DNA from 3 places in the Methylobacterium fujisawaense genome. Region 2 is predicted to be linked to each of the others. Evidence: predicted binding sites of a transcription regulator. Region 2 holds the regulator's gene; each other region holds the start of a gene.
What was found. The regulator PhoB, encoded in region 2, activates phosphate uptake and scavenging genes when phosphate is short. The targets are predictions, from matches to a motif close to TGTCATNNANCTGTCAT.
Positions count from the first base shown of each region.

Region 1: a site for PhoB is predicted at 1,261-1,277, ahead of ABC766_RS16995 (Orn/Lys/Arg decarboxylase N-terminal domain-containing protein). Genes of this name have one in related genera too.
Region 3: a site for PhoB is predicted at 1,821-1,837, ahead of ABC766_RS03760 (YdcH family protein). Genes of this name have one in related genera too.

Region 1 is NZ_CP155000.1:3,578,164-3,582,173, forward strand. It holds gene ABC766_RS16990 (hydroxyacid dehydrogenase) at 127-1,107, shown strand; gene ABC766_RS16995 (Orn/Lys/Arg decarboxylase N-terminal domain-containing protein) at 1,326-3,671, shown strand; gene ABC766_RS17000 (GNAT family N-acetyltransferase) at 3,671-4,010, shown strand, end outside.
Region 2 is NZ_CP155000.1:5,927,578-5,931,587, forward strand. It holds gene pstB (phosphate ABC transporter ATP-binding protein PstB) at 1-71, shown strand, start outside; gene phoU (phosphate signaling complex protein PhoU) at 190-909, shown strand; gene phoB (phosphate regulon transcriptional regulator PhoB) at 1,098-1,793, shown strand; gene ABC766_RS28125 (protein-disulfide reductase DsbD family protein) at 1,973-4,010, opposite strand, start outside.
Region 3 is NZ_CP155000.1:793,924-797,933, forward strand. It holds gene ABC766_RS03755 (propionyl-CoA synthetase) at 1-1,178, opposite strand, end outside; gene ABC766_RS03760 (YdcH family protein) at 1,625-1,807, opposite strand; gene ABC766_RS03765 (YdcH family protein) at 1,939-2,199, shown strand; gene purE (5-(carboxyamino)imidazole ribonucleotide mutase) at 2,278-2,775, shown strand; gene ABC766_RS03775 (5-(carboxyamino)imidazole ribonucleotide synthase) at 2,772-3,884, shown strand.

The DNA.
Region 1 (4,010 bases), 2.3 Mb from region 2:
GCGCGCGTCCGATCGGGTTGCCGCGGCGGAGACCGGGGCGCCCGGTTGCCAGGGTTGCCCACCCCGCCTAGACGGGCCCGGCGCGAAACGTGCCTGTCACCCCTCCTCTAGTGCAGAGGTTTTCCCGTGATCACCGGTCCGTGCCTCATCGTCCAGCCGATCCACGCGGCGGGCCTCGACCGGCTGCGGGCGGCCGGGCTGGAGCCGCGTCCGGCGAGCGGCACCGATCCCGAGACCCTGGCCCGCGAGGCCGCCGACTGCGTCGCCGTCATCACCCGCAACACCGGCTTCCCGGCCCGCGCCATCGCGGCGGCCCCGGCCCTGCGGGTGATCGGCGTGCACGGCACCGGCACCGACCACGTCGCCACCGCCGAGGCGACCGAGGCCGGGATCGTGGTGGTCAACACGCCCGGCGCCAACGCCGTCTCGGTGGCCGAGCAGACGCTGGCGCTGATCTTCGCCCTGGCCAAGGCCCTGCCGGAGGCCGACCGCTCGGTCCGGCGCGGGGACGACAGCTTCAAGTTCACCGCCCGCCTGATCGAGCTGGCCGGCCTGACGCTGGGCCTCGTCGGCTTCGGGGCGATCGGGCAGGCGACGGCCCGGCTCGGCACGGCCCTCGGCCTGCGGGTGCTGGCCTACGGCCCGAGCCGGCCGGACGCCGACTTCGCCAATGCCGGCGCCCTGCGGGCTCCTTCGGTGGACGCGCTCCTCGCGGAGGCCGACATCGTCTCCCTGCACGTGCCCCTGACCCCGGCCACCCGCGGCCTGATCGGCCGGGACCAGCTCGCCCGGATGAAGCGGGACGCCTTCCTGATCAACACCAGCCGCGGTGGTCTGATCGACGAGGCGGCCCTGGTGGAGGCGCTGGAATCCGGCACGATCGCGGGCGCCGGGCTCGACGTCTTCGCCCAGGAGCCCCTGCCGGCCGACCACCCCCTCGCCCGTCAGGCGCGGGCGATCCTGACGCCCCATGTCGGCGGTTCCACCGGGTCGGCCCTGATCCGCACCGCCGAAACCGCCGCCGGCCGCGTGGTCGACGTGCTGGCAGGCCGGCGGCCGGGCGGACTGGTCAATCCGGATGTCTGGGCGCGGCGGCGCGCCCTGTGATACCCTGAGACGGGTTGCTGCCGCGGGCCGCGCGACCGATCTCCGACCGGCACCTCAGGACGAGGGCGCGGATGGGAAGGCCGCGGTCCAACGGCTCCGACCGCGCCCGGATCACGCCCTTTCGTCCGCACCACGACCGCCCGCCGCGCACGTTGTCATGCAATCGTCGCAGACGGGCCGGAAAGCCACGCGCTGCATCCGAGGCCAGAGAGGGCTCCATGGACTTCCACCGTCGCTTCACGGTCCTGATGTGCGCCCCCGCCTTCGATCCGGACGATCTCGAAGGCGCGCGCGTCAATCAGATCGTGGCAGCCGTGGAGCAGCGCGGCTTCGAGGTGGTGCGCGCCCGGCGGGTCGAGGACGCGGCCATCGCCGTGCAGACCGACGCCGCGGTGGGCTGTCTCGTGGTCGATTGGGGCAAGCGCGGCCTCGACGGCAAGGCCGCCGCCCTCATCGACATGATGCGCAAGCGCGGCCTGGAGATGCCGATCGTCATCATGGTCCGCCGCAAGCGGCTGGAGCACATCCCGGTCGAACTGCTCGATTTCATCGACGGCTACATCTTCCTGGCGGAGGAGACGCCGGAATTCATCGCCCGCGGCCTCGTCAGCCGGGTCACGCAATACGCCCAGACCCTCAAGACGCCGTTCTTCGGCGCGCTCGTCGACTACGCCGAGAAGGGCAACCAGCTCTGGACCTGCCCGGGCCACAACGGCGGCATCTTCTACAACCGGTCGCCGATCGGCCGGATCTTCGTGGAGCACCTGGGGGAAGCGATCTTCCGCGACGACCTCGACAACTCGGTCCTCGACCTCGGCGACCTGCTGACCCACGAGGGCCCGGCGCTGAAGGCCCAGAAGGAGGCCGCGAAGATCTTCGGGGCCGAGAAGACCTACTTCGTCCTCAACGGCACCTCGGCCTCCAACAAGATCGTCCTGTCCTCGCTGATCGCGGAGGACGACCTCGTCCTGTTCGACCGCAACAACCACAAGGCGGCGCATCACGGCGCCCTGTTCCTGGGCGGCGGCATCCCGATCTTTCTGGAAACGGACCGGAACGCCTACGGCCTGATCGGCCCCATGTATCATGAGGCCCTCGACGAGACCCGGATCCGGGAGAAGATCCGCCGGAACCCGCTGGTGACCGATCCCGAGGCGTGGCGCCGGGAGCGGCCGTTCCGCGTCGCGGTGATCGAGCAGTGCACCTACGACGGCACGATCTACGACGCCCAGGAGATCCTGGAGAAGATCGGCCACCTCTGCGACTACATCCTGTTCGACGAGGCCTGGGCGGGCTTCATGAAGTTCCACCCGCTCTACGCCCGCCGCTTCGCCATGGGGCTGACCGGCCTCGACGAGACCTCGCCCGGCATCGTCGCCACGCAATCGACCCACAAGCAGCTCGCGAGCTTCTCCCAGGCCTCGCAGATCCACACCCGCGACGGGCATATCCGCGGCCAGACCCGGCGGGTCGAGCACAAGCGGCTCAACGAGAGCTTCCTCGTCCACGCCTCCACGTCGCCCTTCTACCCGCTCTTCGCCTCGCTCGACGTCGGCGCCCAGATGATGAAGGGCCGCTCCGGCATGATCCTGTGGGACGACACGATCCGGCTCGGGATCGAGTGGCGCAAGAAGGTCCGGGCGATCCGGCGGGAGTTCGAGGAGCGCGAGGGCGATCCGGCCCGGCGCTGGTTCTTCGACCCCTTCGTGCCGGACGTGACGGTGAATGCCGACGGGGCCGAGGTGCCGTGGGAGAGCGTGCCGACCGACGAGCTCGCCGCCACGCCGCGCCACTGGGAGCTGAAGCCGGGCGCCCGCTGGCACGGCTTCACCCACGTGGCGCCGGGCTATGCGATCACCGACCCGAACAAGCTCACCGTGCTCACCCCCGGCTTCGACCGGCACACGGGGGCCTACGCCCAGCACGGCGTGCCGGCGCCGATCGTGGCGCAATACCTGCGTGAGAACCGGATCGTCGCCGAGAAGAACGACCTGAACTCGCTGCTCTTCCTGCTGACCCCGGGGGTCGAATCCTCCAAGGCCGGCACGCTGATCTCGGGCCTCGTCGCCTTCAAGCGGCTCCACGACGACAACGTCCCGCTGGAGGAGGCCATGCCGGAATTCGTCAACCGCCGGCCGAACCGCTACCGCGGTGTGCGCCTGCGCGACCTCTGCGCCGAATTCCACGCCTTCCACCGGGAGGCCGGCACCTCCACGCTCCAGCGGCGCCAGTTCGCCCCGGAGCACCTGCCCGAGATGGTGATGCCGCCCAAGAAGGCCGCCCAGCTGCTGACCCGCAACAAGGTCGATTACGTGCCGATCGCCGAGGCCGAGGGGCGGATCGCCACCACGCTGATGCTGGTCTATCCCCCGGGCATCGGCACGGTGCTGCCGGGCGAGCGCCTGGACGACCGGGCCAAGCCCATGCTCGACTATTTCAAGATGTTCGAGGCCTCCGCCAACCTGTTCCCGGGCTTCGAGGCCGAGATCCAGGGTGTCTACCGCGAGGTCGATCCGGACGGGCGGATCCGCTTCCACACCTACGTGGCACGCGAGGGGGCCTGATGGAGATCGAGGTCGAGACGCCCGGCCTGGTCCCGGCCCGCACCTGCCCCGACATCGTCATCCGCGCCTCCTCGGATGCGGATGTCGAGGCGATGGTGGCGATCTACGAGCACCACATCAGCAGGGGCGTGAGCGATGTCGGCGTCGCCGAGGAGGACCGTCTGCTTCCCGACGACCTGAAGCGGCGGCGCAAGACCATGCGCAAGAAGCGCCTGCCCCACCTCGTGGCCGACCGGGACGGCGCGGTGGCGGGCTACGCCTACGCGGTGCCGTTCCGGAAACGCCCGGCCTACCGCTACACGCTGAAGCACTCGATCTACGTGCATCCCGACCACCTGC
Region 2 (4,010 bases):
CGACCAACCGGATGTTCATGAACCCGACGGAACGCCGCACCCAGGACTACATCACCGGCCGGTTCGGCTAGTCTGCCTGGACGCTCCGGTCTCGGGGAAGGCCGTCCGGTCGCCGCATCCGCGGAGGGCCGGCGGGTCCCCGAGGGCCTCCGCGGAGCGCCGCCCCCGGGACCCATCGAAGGATTCGCCATGCCCGGCCATATCGTCACCTCCTACGACACCGACCTGGAGAACCTGCGTCGCTCGATCTCGGAGATGGGCGGCGTGGCCGAGAAGATGACCGCGGAGGCGACGGACGCCCTCGTGCGCCGGGACGACACGCTCGCCCAGGCGGTGATCGTCGCCGACAAGCGCCTCGACGCCCTGCAGCGGGACATCGAGGAGCGCGCCGTGCTGTTGATCGCCCGGCGTCAGCCCCTGGCGATCGATCTGCGTGAGACGATCTCGGCGATCCGCGTCTCCGGCGACCTCGAGCGGATCGGCGACCTCGCCAAGAACGTCGCCAAGCGGGTGGTGGCGATCTCCGATCAGGCGCCGGCCCAGAAGATCGTTCTCGGTGTGCGCCACATGAGCGACCTCGCGGAGGGCCAGCTCAAGGACGTTCTCGACGCCTATGCGAGCCGCGACGTCCAGGCAGCCCACGATGTCTGGGAGCGGGACGGCGAGATCGACGCCCTGTACAATTCGCTGTTCCGCGAGCTCCTGACCTACATGATGGAGGATCCGCGCAACATCTCGTTCTGCACGCATCTTCTGTTCTGCGCCAAGAACGTCGAGCGGATCGGCGACCACACCACCAACATCGCCGAGACGATCCACTATCTCGCCACGGGCGAGGCCCTGGCGGGCGATCGGCCGAAGAACGATGCGTCGAACTATGCGACCGTGGACGGGGTGCCGGCTCCGTAAGCGGGCCGCCCCCGGTCCAGGCGTCGGCCTGCGCGCGCTCCTGTGGGGCGCCGCCGGAGAATCGGAGCGTGCGGGTTGAGGCTGAGCGGCGCCTCCTGCACCCTCCGCCTGCCCGCCGGCTCCAAGGAGAGTCGGCGCGCCTGCAGGCCGTATGGCGCCGCTTCGTGAACGGATCTTCGAACGTGAGCATGCAAGTCCTGATCGTCGAGGACGAGGAGGCGCTGACCACGCTGCTGCGCTACAATCTGGAAGCCGAGGGCTTTCTGGTGGATTCCGCGGCTCGCGGCGACGACGCGGAGCTGCTCCTGGCGGAGCGGATCCCCGATCTCGTCCTGCTCGACTGGATGCTGCCCGGCCTGTCGGGCATCGAGCTGTGCCGGCGGATCCGGGCGCGCCGGGAGACCGAGCGGCTGCCCGTGATCATGCTCACCGCCCGGGGCGAGGAGGGCGACCGGATCCGCGGTCTCGGGACGGGCGCCGACGACTACATCGTCAAGCCGTTCTCCGTCCCGGAACTGCTCGCCCGGATCCGCGCGCTGCTCCGCCGGGCCAAGCCCGCCCACGTCTCGGACCGGCTGGCGGCGGGCGACCTCGAACTCGACCGCACCGGCCATCGCGTCCGCCGCGGCGGCGAGGAGCTGCATCTCGGCCCCACAGAGTTCCGTCTGCTGGAATTCCTGATGCTGGCGCCGGGCCGGGTCTTCTCCCGCGAGCAGCTCCTCGACGGGGTCTGGGGACACGACGTCTACATCGACGAGCGCACGGTCGACGTCCATGTCGGGCGGCTGCGCAAGGCACTGAACGGCCCGCGCCAAGCCGACCCGATCCGCACGGTCCGCGGCTCGGGCTACGCCTTCGACGAGACGTTCTCGCTCGAGGCCTGAGGCGGCCCCGCGCGCCATCGGAGAGAAAAACGGTCCGACGCGCCGTCATCACGAGCGCAGCGAAGTGACCCAGGGCATCGGGACGCCTGCGAGCGTGGCGCTTCTGGATTGCTTCGCTTCGCTCGCAAAGACGGCGGGCCGCGCGTCGATGCCCAGAGGCCTGAGACCCTAAAACTGTCTCAGCGGGTCAGCGCCGCGCTCCGGCCGGACGCGACCGGCACGGCGTCGAGCGCCGCCAGAACCGTCCCCTCGGTGAGGATCTGCGGAAGCACCTGAGGCGCTCCGGTTCCGGTATAGAGGAGGTAGAGCGGCACGCCGCTGCGCCCGTGCTTCTCCAGCAGACGGGTGATCTCGGGATTCTGGTTGGTCCAGTCGCCCTTCATGTAGGTCACGCCGCGCTCGGCCATCGCGGCCCGCACGGCCTTGGTGTTGAGCGAGGTCGCCTCGTTCACCGCGCAGGTGATGCACCACGCGGCGGTCATGTCCACGAAGACGGGGCGGTGCGCGTCCACCAGGGCGTCGAGACGCGCCTGAGTGAAGGGCTCGACCCCGTCGGCGGCGGCCTGCGCCGACGGCGCGGCGCGGTCACGCGGAAGGGTCACGGCGAGGGCCGCCACGGCGACCAGCGCGAGGGCCGCAGCGACCCGCGCGACCCGGCCCGCCCCGGGCGCGGCGGCGCGGCCGTGTTCCCAGGCCCAGGCGGCGAAGCCCATCAGGACGAGGCCGATCAGCGCCGCCAGCAGCCCACGCGGATCGACCTGCTGCGCCAGAACCCAGATCAGCCAGGCCACAGTGGCGTAGACCGGGAAGGCCAGGACCTGCTTGAGGGTCTCCATCCAGGCGCCCGGCCGCGGCAGCGCCCGCAGGGCCGGCGGCCAGAGGGTCAGCACCAGGAAGGGCAGGGCGAGGCCGAGGCCGAGGCTCGCGAAGACGGCGAGCGCGACACCGGCACTCTGCGTCAGCGCGAAGCCTACCGCCGAGCCCATGAACGGCGCCGTGCAGGGGGTCGCCACCAGGGTCGCCAGCACGCCCGTGAAGAACGAGCCGCTCAGGCCGGCACGCCGGGTCAGGCCGTCTCCGAGGCCGGCGAGCCGGCCGCCGACATGGACCACTCCGGACAGGCTCAGGCCCATCGCGAACAGCAGATAGGCGAGGGCTGCGACCATGGCGGGCGATTGCAGCTGGAAGCCCCAGCCGATCGCGGCCCCGCCACCCTTCAGGGCGATCAGCAGGGATGCGAGGCCGAGGAAGCTCGCCAGCACGCCGGCCGTGTAGGCGAGGCCGTGCAGCCGCAGCCGCGCCGGGCCCTCGCCGGCATGCCGCACGAGGCTCAGCACCTTGATGGACAGCACCGGGAAGACGCAGGGCATCAGGTTGAGGATCAGGCCGCCCAGAAAGGCGAAGGCCGCGGCGGTCGCGAGGGTCAGCGCGTCGAACTCGGCGACGGCCGGCGGGGCTCCGGCCGGATTCGGCGCGCTCGACGCGGCCGCGACGGCAGGAAGCACCGGCTCGTCACCATACGCGAAGGCAAGGCGGCGGGTGCCGTCCGTGCCGACCTCGTCGATCGTCAGGACGCCGGGCAGGGCCGCGGGCACAGGATCGGTCGGGCTGCTGCGCGCGATGGTCAGATGCAGACCGGTCTCGTCGACGGTCATCACCTGCGCGGCGGCGTTGTCGATCGCCGTCTCGGCATAGGGGAAATAGGCGGCGTTCCGGATGGATTCCGGTTTCAGGCCGGTCGCGGCGAAATCGAGCTGCAGCGTGTCGCCCTGGCTCGACAGGCGCAGGGGCCAGAGCGCCGGCGCGGGCAGGGCAGCCCGGGCGCGCGCGAACAGCGCGGCGTTGGCCGGGTCCGGCTCGGCCTTGCCCACCGGCAGGGTGAGGGCGAGATCGGCCGAACCGGGGACGCACTCGGTCTCGCAGACGAGATAGGTCAGCTTCGCCTGGATCTGAACGGGATTGGCCGGGTCGAGGCTCGGCGGCGGCGTCACGGGCGCGAGGAGCGTGACCTCACCCTCGTAGCCGTAATTCATGAGGGTCGCGATCGGGATGCGCTCCGGCGCCGGCCACCGGATCGCGCTGGCGTTGAAGCCGGCCGGCAGGGTCCAGGTCACCTCTGGAGGCAGTCCGGAATCGCCCGGGTTGCGCCAGTAGACGTGCCAGCCGGGCTTGATCTGCATCCGCACCGCCAGCGTGAACGGCTGCGCGCCGGCGACC
Region 3 (4,010 bases), 1.5 Mb from region 2:
CGGTTCAGCACCCGCTCGGCCCAGGCGACCGAATCGGGATCGGCGCGCTCGCCCGCGAGGAACAGGCTGCGGAAGGCCGAGAGGTCGTAATCGGCGATCCGGGCGCCGGCGGAATCCTCCTTCTTGATGGCCCGCAGCGCCGTCGGCGCGGTGAACAGGCACACGACCCCGTACTCGGCGACGACCCGCCAGAATGCGCCGGCATCCGGCGTGCCCACCGGCTTGCCCTCGTACAGGACCGTGGTGCAGCCGTGCAGGAGCGGCGCGTAGACGATGTAGGAGTGCCCGACGACCCAGCCGATGTCGGAGGCGCAGAAATAGGTCTCGCCGGGCTGGACGCCGTAGAGGTTCGGCATCGACCACGCGAGGGCGACGAGGTAGCCGCCGGTATCGCGGACCACGCCCTTGGGCTTCCCGGTCGTCCCGGAGGTGTAGAGGATGTAGAGCGGGTCGGTGGCGGCGACCGGCACGCAGGCCGCCCGCTGCCCCGCCGCACGGGCGGCCGCCACGGCCTCGGCCCAGTCGCGGTCTCGCTCCGGCATGAGCGTCGCGGCGGCCTGCGGGCGCTGCAGGATCAGGCAGGCTTCCGGCTTGTGGCGCGAGGCCGCGATCGCCGCGTCGAGGAGCGGCTTGTAGGCGACCACGCGGTTCGGCTCGATCCCGCAGGAGGCGGCGAGCACCACCTTCGGCGCCGCGTCCTCGATCCGCACCGCCAGCTCGTTGGCCGCGAAGCCGCCGAACACCACCGAATGCACCGCGCCGAGCCGTGCGCAGGCCAGCATGCCGAACAGGGCCTCGGGCACCATCGGCATGTAGAGGATCACCCGGTCGCCCTTGCCGACGCCGAGGCCGGCGAGGACGGCGGCCAGTACCGCCACCTCGTCGCGCAACGCGCGGTAGGTGATGCTGCGCTTGGTCCCGGTGACGGGCGAATCGTAGCGGATCGCCACCTGATCCGCCCGCGCTCCGTCGGCGTGACGGTCCACGGCATTGTGGCAGGCGTTCAGGGTGCCGTCCGGAAACCAGCGGCCGTAGGGGCCGGAATCCGGCGCGAAGGCCCGCTGCGGGACGTCCGCCCAGTCGAGCGCCTGCGCCGCGCCGAGCCAGAACGCCTCCGGGTCGCGGCGGGCCGAATCGTAGATGTCCGGGTAGCGGCCCGGCAGGCTGGCTCTCGTCATCGGTTCGGCGTTTCCTCGCGGGCCGCTCTCCGGCAGCGGGGCCCAGAGTAGCGCATTCTTCCGCGGGTGCGAGGCCGGTTGTGGGTCGCCGGAACCGCCGTGCGCCTTCGCTCGCGCCATAGGGGCGCTCCGTGACGCGTTCGCCCGATGCATCCCGGATCGGCGGCTTCGAAGCCGGGCGCTTCGGCGTGGCCGGCGGGAAACGCATCTGCCGGGAGGTCGCGGGTCGTCTGTTTCGATCCCCGGGCGTGCGGGCGCGGCAGGCGCCCCGTCGCCAAGGCTCCGGGGTCACATCCGCGAGAGCACGACGCGCGCCCGGATCGGCGATCCCCAGGCGGCCGTTTCTCCAAACGAGCGGTCGCAGAACGCAAAACCGCCGCACCGGTCTCCCGGTGCGGCGGCAGCTGTCGTGCCGTTTCTGCTATCCGTGCGGACGGATCAGGGGCTCAGTGCAGCGTATTGCCGTTCGCCTGCAGCCTGTTGATCTCGTCCTTGAGAAGGAGTTTCCGTCGCTTCATCTCGGCGATGTGAAGGTCGTTCGCCGAAGGTCTGTGGATCGCTTCCTGAATCTCACGCTCGAGGGCTTCGTGCTTCCGGGCGAGTTGGTTCAGATGCGTCTGCAGCGACATGAGCCGAATCTCCTGTCATCGTTTCGACACACCGAGATTGGCACAAGATGCCGGACCTGTCGAAGCGTTTTCTGCTGCTAAGTCTGATGATTGCTTACCGCGCCGTCTTGTCCGGCGCCGGAGCGTGACGCATGCTCTCGGGCCATGAACGGTCTTCGGGTCCTCAGGTGACGATGGCGGACGAGGCGGGTGAGAGTGCGCAGTCGGACCTCCTGGGCGAACTGGCGCGGCTGCGCGAGGAGCACCGGGATCTCGACGGTGCCATCGAGGCGCTGGAGCGCAGCGTGGCTGGCGACCAGCTCCAGATCCAGCGTCTGAAGAAGCGCAAGCTCACCCTGCGTGACCGCATCTTCCACATCGAGGACGCGCTCACGCCGGACATCATCGCCTGATGCCGGTGGACGTCTTCGGGTCGCGCCTTGCCGCGGGCCCGCACCGCCTGTAAGCGCCCTCTTTTTCCGGGATCAACGATGGCGTCGCCTCCGGTCGCGATCATCATGGGCAGCCAGTCCGACTGGGCGACCATGCGGCATGCCGCCGAGACGCTCGATGCCCTCGGCGTACCCTACGACGCGCGCATCGTGTCGGCCCACCGCACGCCGGACCGGCTCGTGGCCTTCGCCAAAGGCGCGGTCGCGGCCGGCCTCAAGGTCGTGATCGCGGGGGCGGGCGGCGCCGCGCACCTGCCCGGCATGGCGGCCGCGATGACCCGCCTGCCGGTCTTCGGCGTCCCGGTGGAATCCAAGGCCCTGTCCGGCCAGGACAGCCTCCTCTCGATCGTCCAGATGCCGGCGGGCATCCCGGTGGGGACCCTGGCGATCGGCCGGGCCGGGGCCATCAACGCGGCCCTGCTCGCCGCCGCCGTCCTGGCGCTCTCCGATCCGGATCTGGCGGAGCGCCTGGAGGCGTGGCGCGCGGCCCAGAGCGCCTCGGTGGCCGAACGGCCGGTGACGGAAGAGAACGCGTGACGGACAAGATCCTCGGCCCCGGCTCCACCCTCGGCATCGTCGGTGGAGGCCAACTCGGGCGCATGATCGCGCTGGCGGCGGCCGATTACGGCCTCAAGGCGCACGTCTACGCCCCCGACGCGGACAGCCCCGCCTTCGACGTGGCCGCCCGGACCACCTGCGCGGCCTACGACGATGCCGAGGCGCTGGCCGCCTTCGCGTGCAGCGTCGATGTCGTGACCTACGAGTTCGAGAACATCCCGCACGCCACCGCCGACATCCTGGCCCGGCACGCCGCCCTGCACCCGAACGCGCGGGCGCTCTCGACCACGCAGGACCGCCTCTCCGAGAAGGAATTCATCAACGGGCTGGGCATCCCGACGGCGCCGTTCCGGGCGGTGGACACGCCCGACGATCTCGACCGGGCGATCGAGGTGATCGGCTTGCCGGCGGTGCTCAAGACCCGCCGCTTCGGCTACGACGGCAAGGGGCAGCGCATGCTCCGCGAGCGGGCCGAGGGCGACCGCAACGCCCTGTTCGCCGAGTTCGGCGGCGCGCCGCTGATCCTGGAGGGCTTCGTGCCGTTCGAGCGCGAGGTCTCCGTGGTGGGCGCCCGCGGGCGCGACGGCAGCTTCGCGGCCTACGACCTGTGCGAGAACGAGCACCGCGATCACATCCTCGCTCTGACGCGGGTGCCGGCCCCGGGCGTGGCCCCGGAGACGGGCCGCATCGCCCTCGAGATCGCCCGGCGGATCGCCGACGCCCTCGACTATGTCGGCGTCCTCGCCGTCGAGATGTTCCTCGTCCGCGAGGACGGGGCGGAGCGGCTCGTGGTCAACGAGATCGCGCCCCGGGTCCACAATTCCGGCCACTGGACCAGCGAGGGGGCGCTGACCTCGCAATTCGCCCAGCACGTGCGGGCCGTCTGCGGCTGGCCGCTGGGCGATCCGGGCCGGGTCGGCGGCCTGCCGGTGGAGATGCGCAACCTGATCGGCGCCCAGGCCGACGACTGGCACGCCCTGCTGGCCGAGCCCGGCGCCCATCTGCACCTCTACGGCAAGGGCGAGGCGCGTCCCGGCCGGAAGATGGGTCACGTGACCCGCCTCGGGCCCGTCCCGGCCGGTTCCTGAGGCTTCCAAGGCACACCTGCATCGCCGCATGGCGGTCGGAAGCCCGCCTGCGGCGTCCCGGAACCGTCGAGCCATACCTTCGCCACATCCCACCGCTTCCACCACAGCGTGGTCGGTTCCGAATGC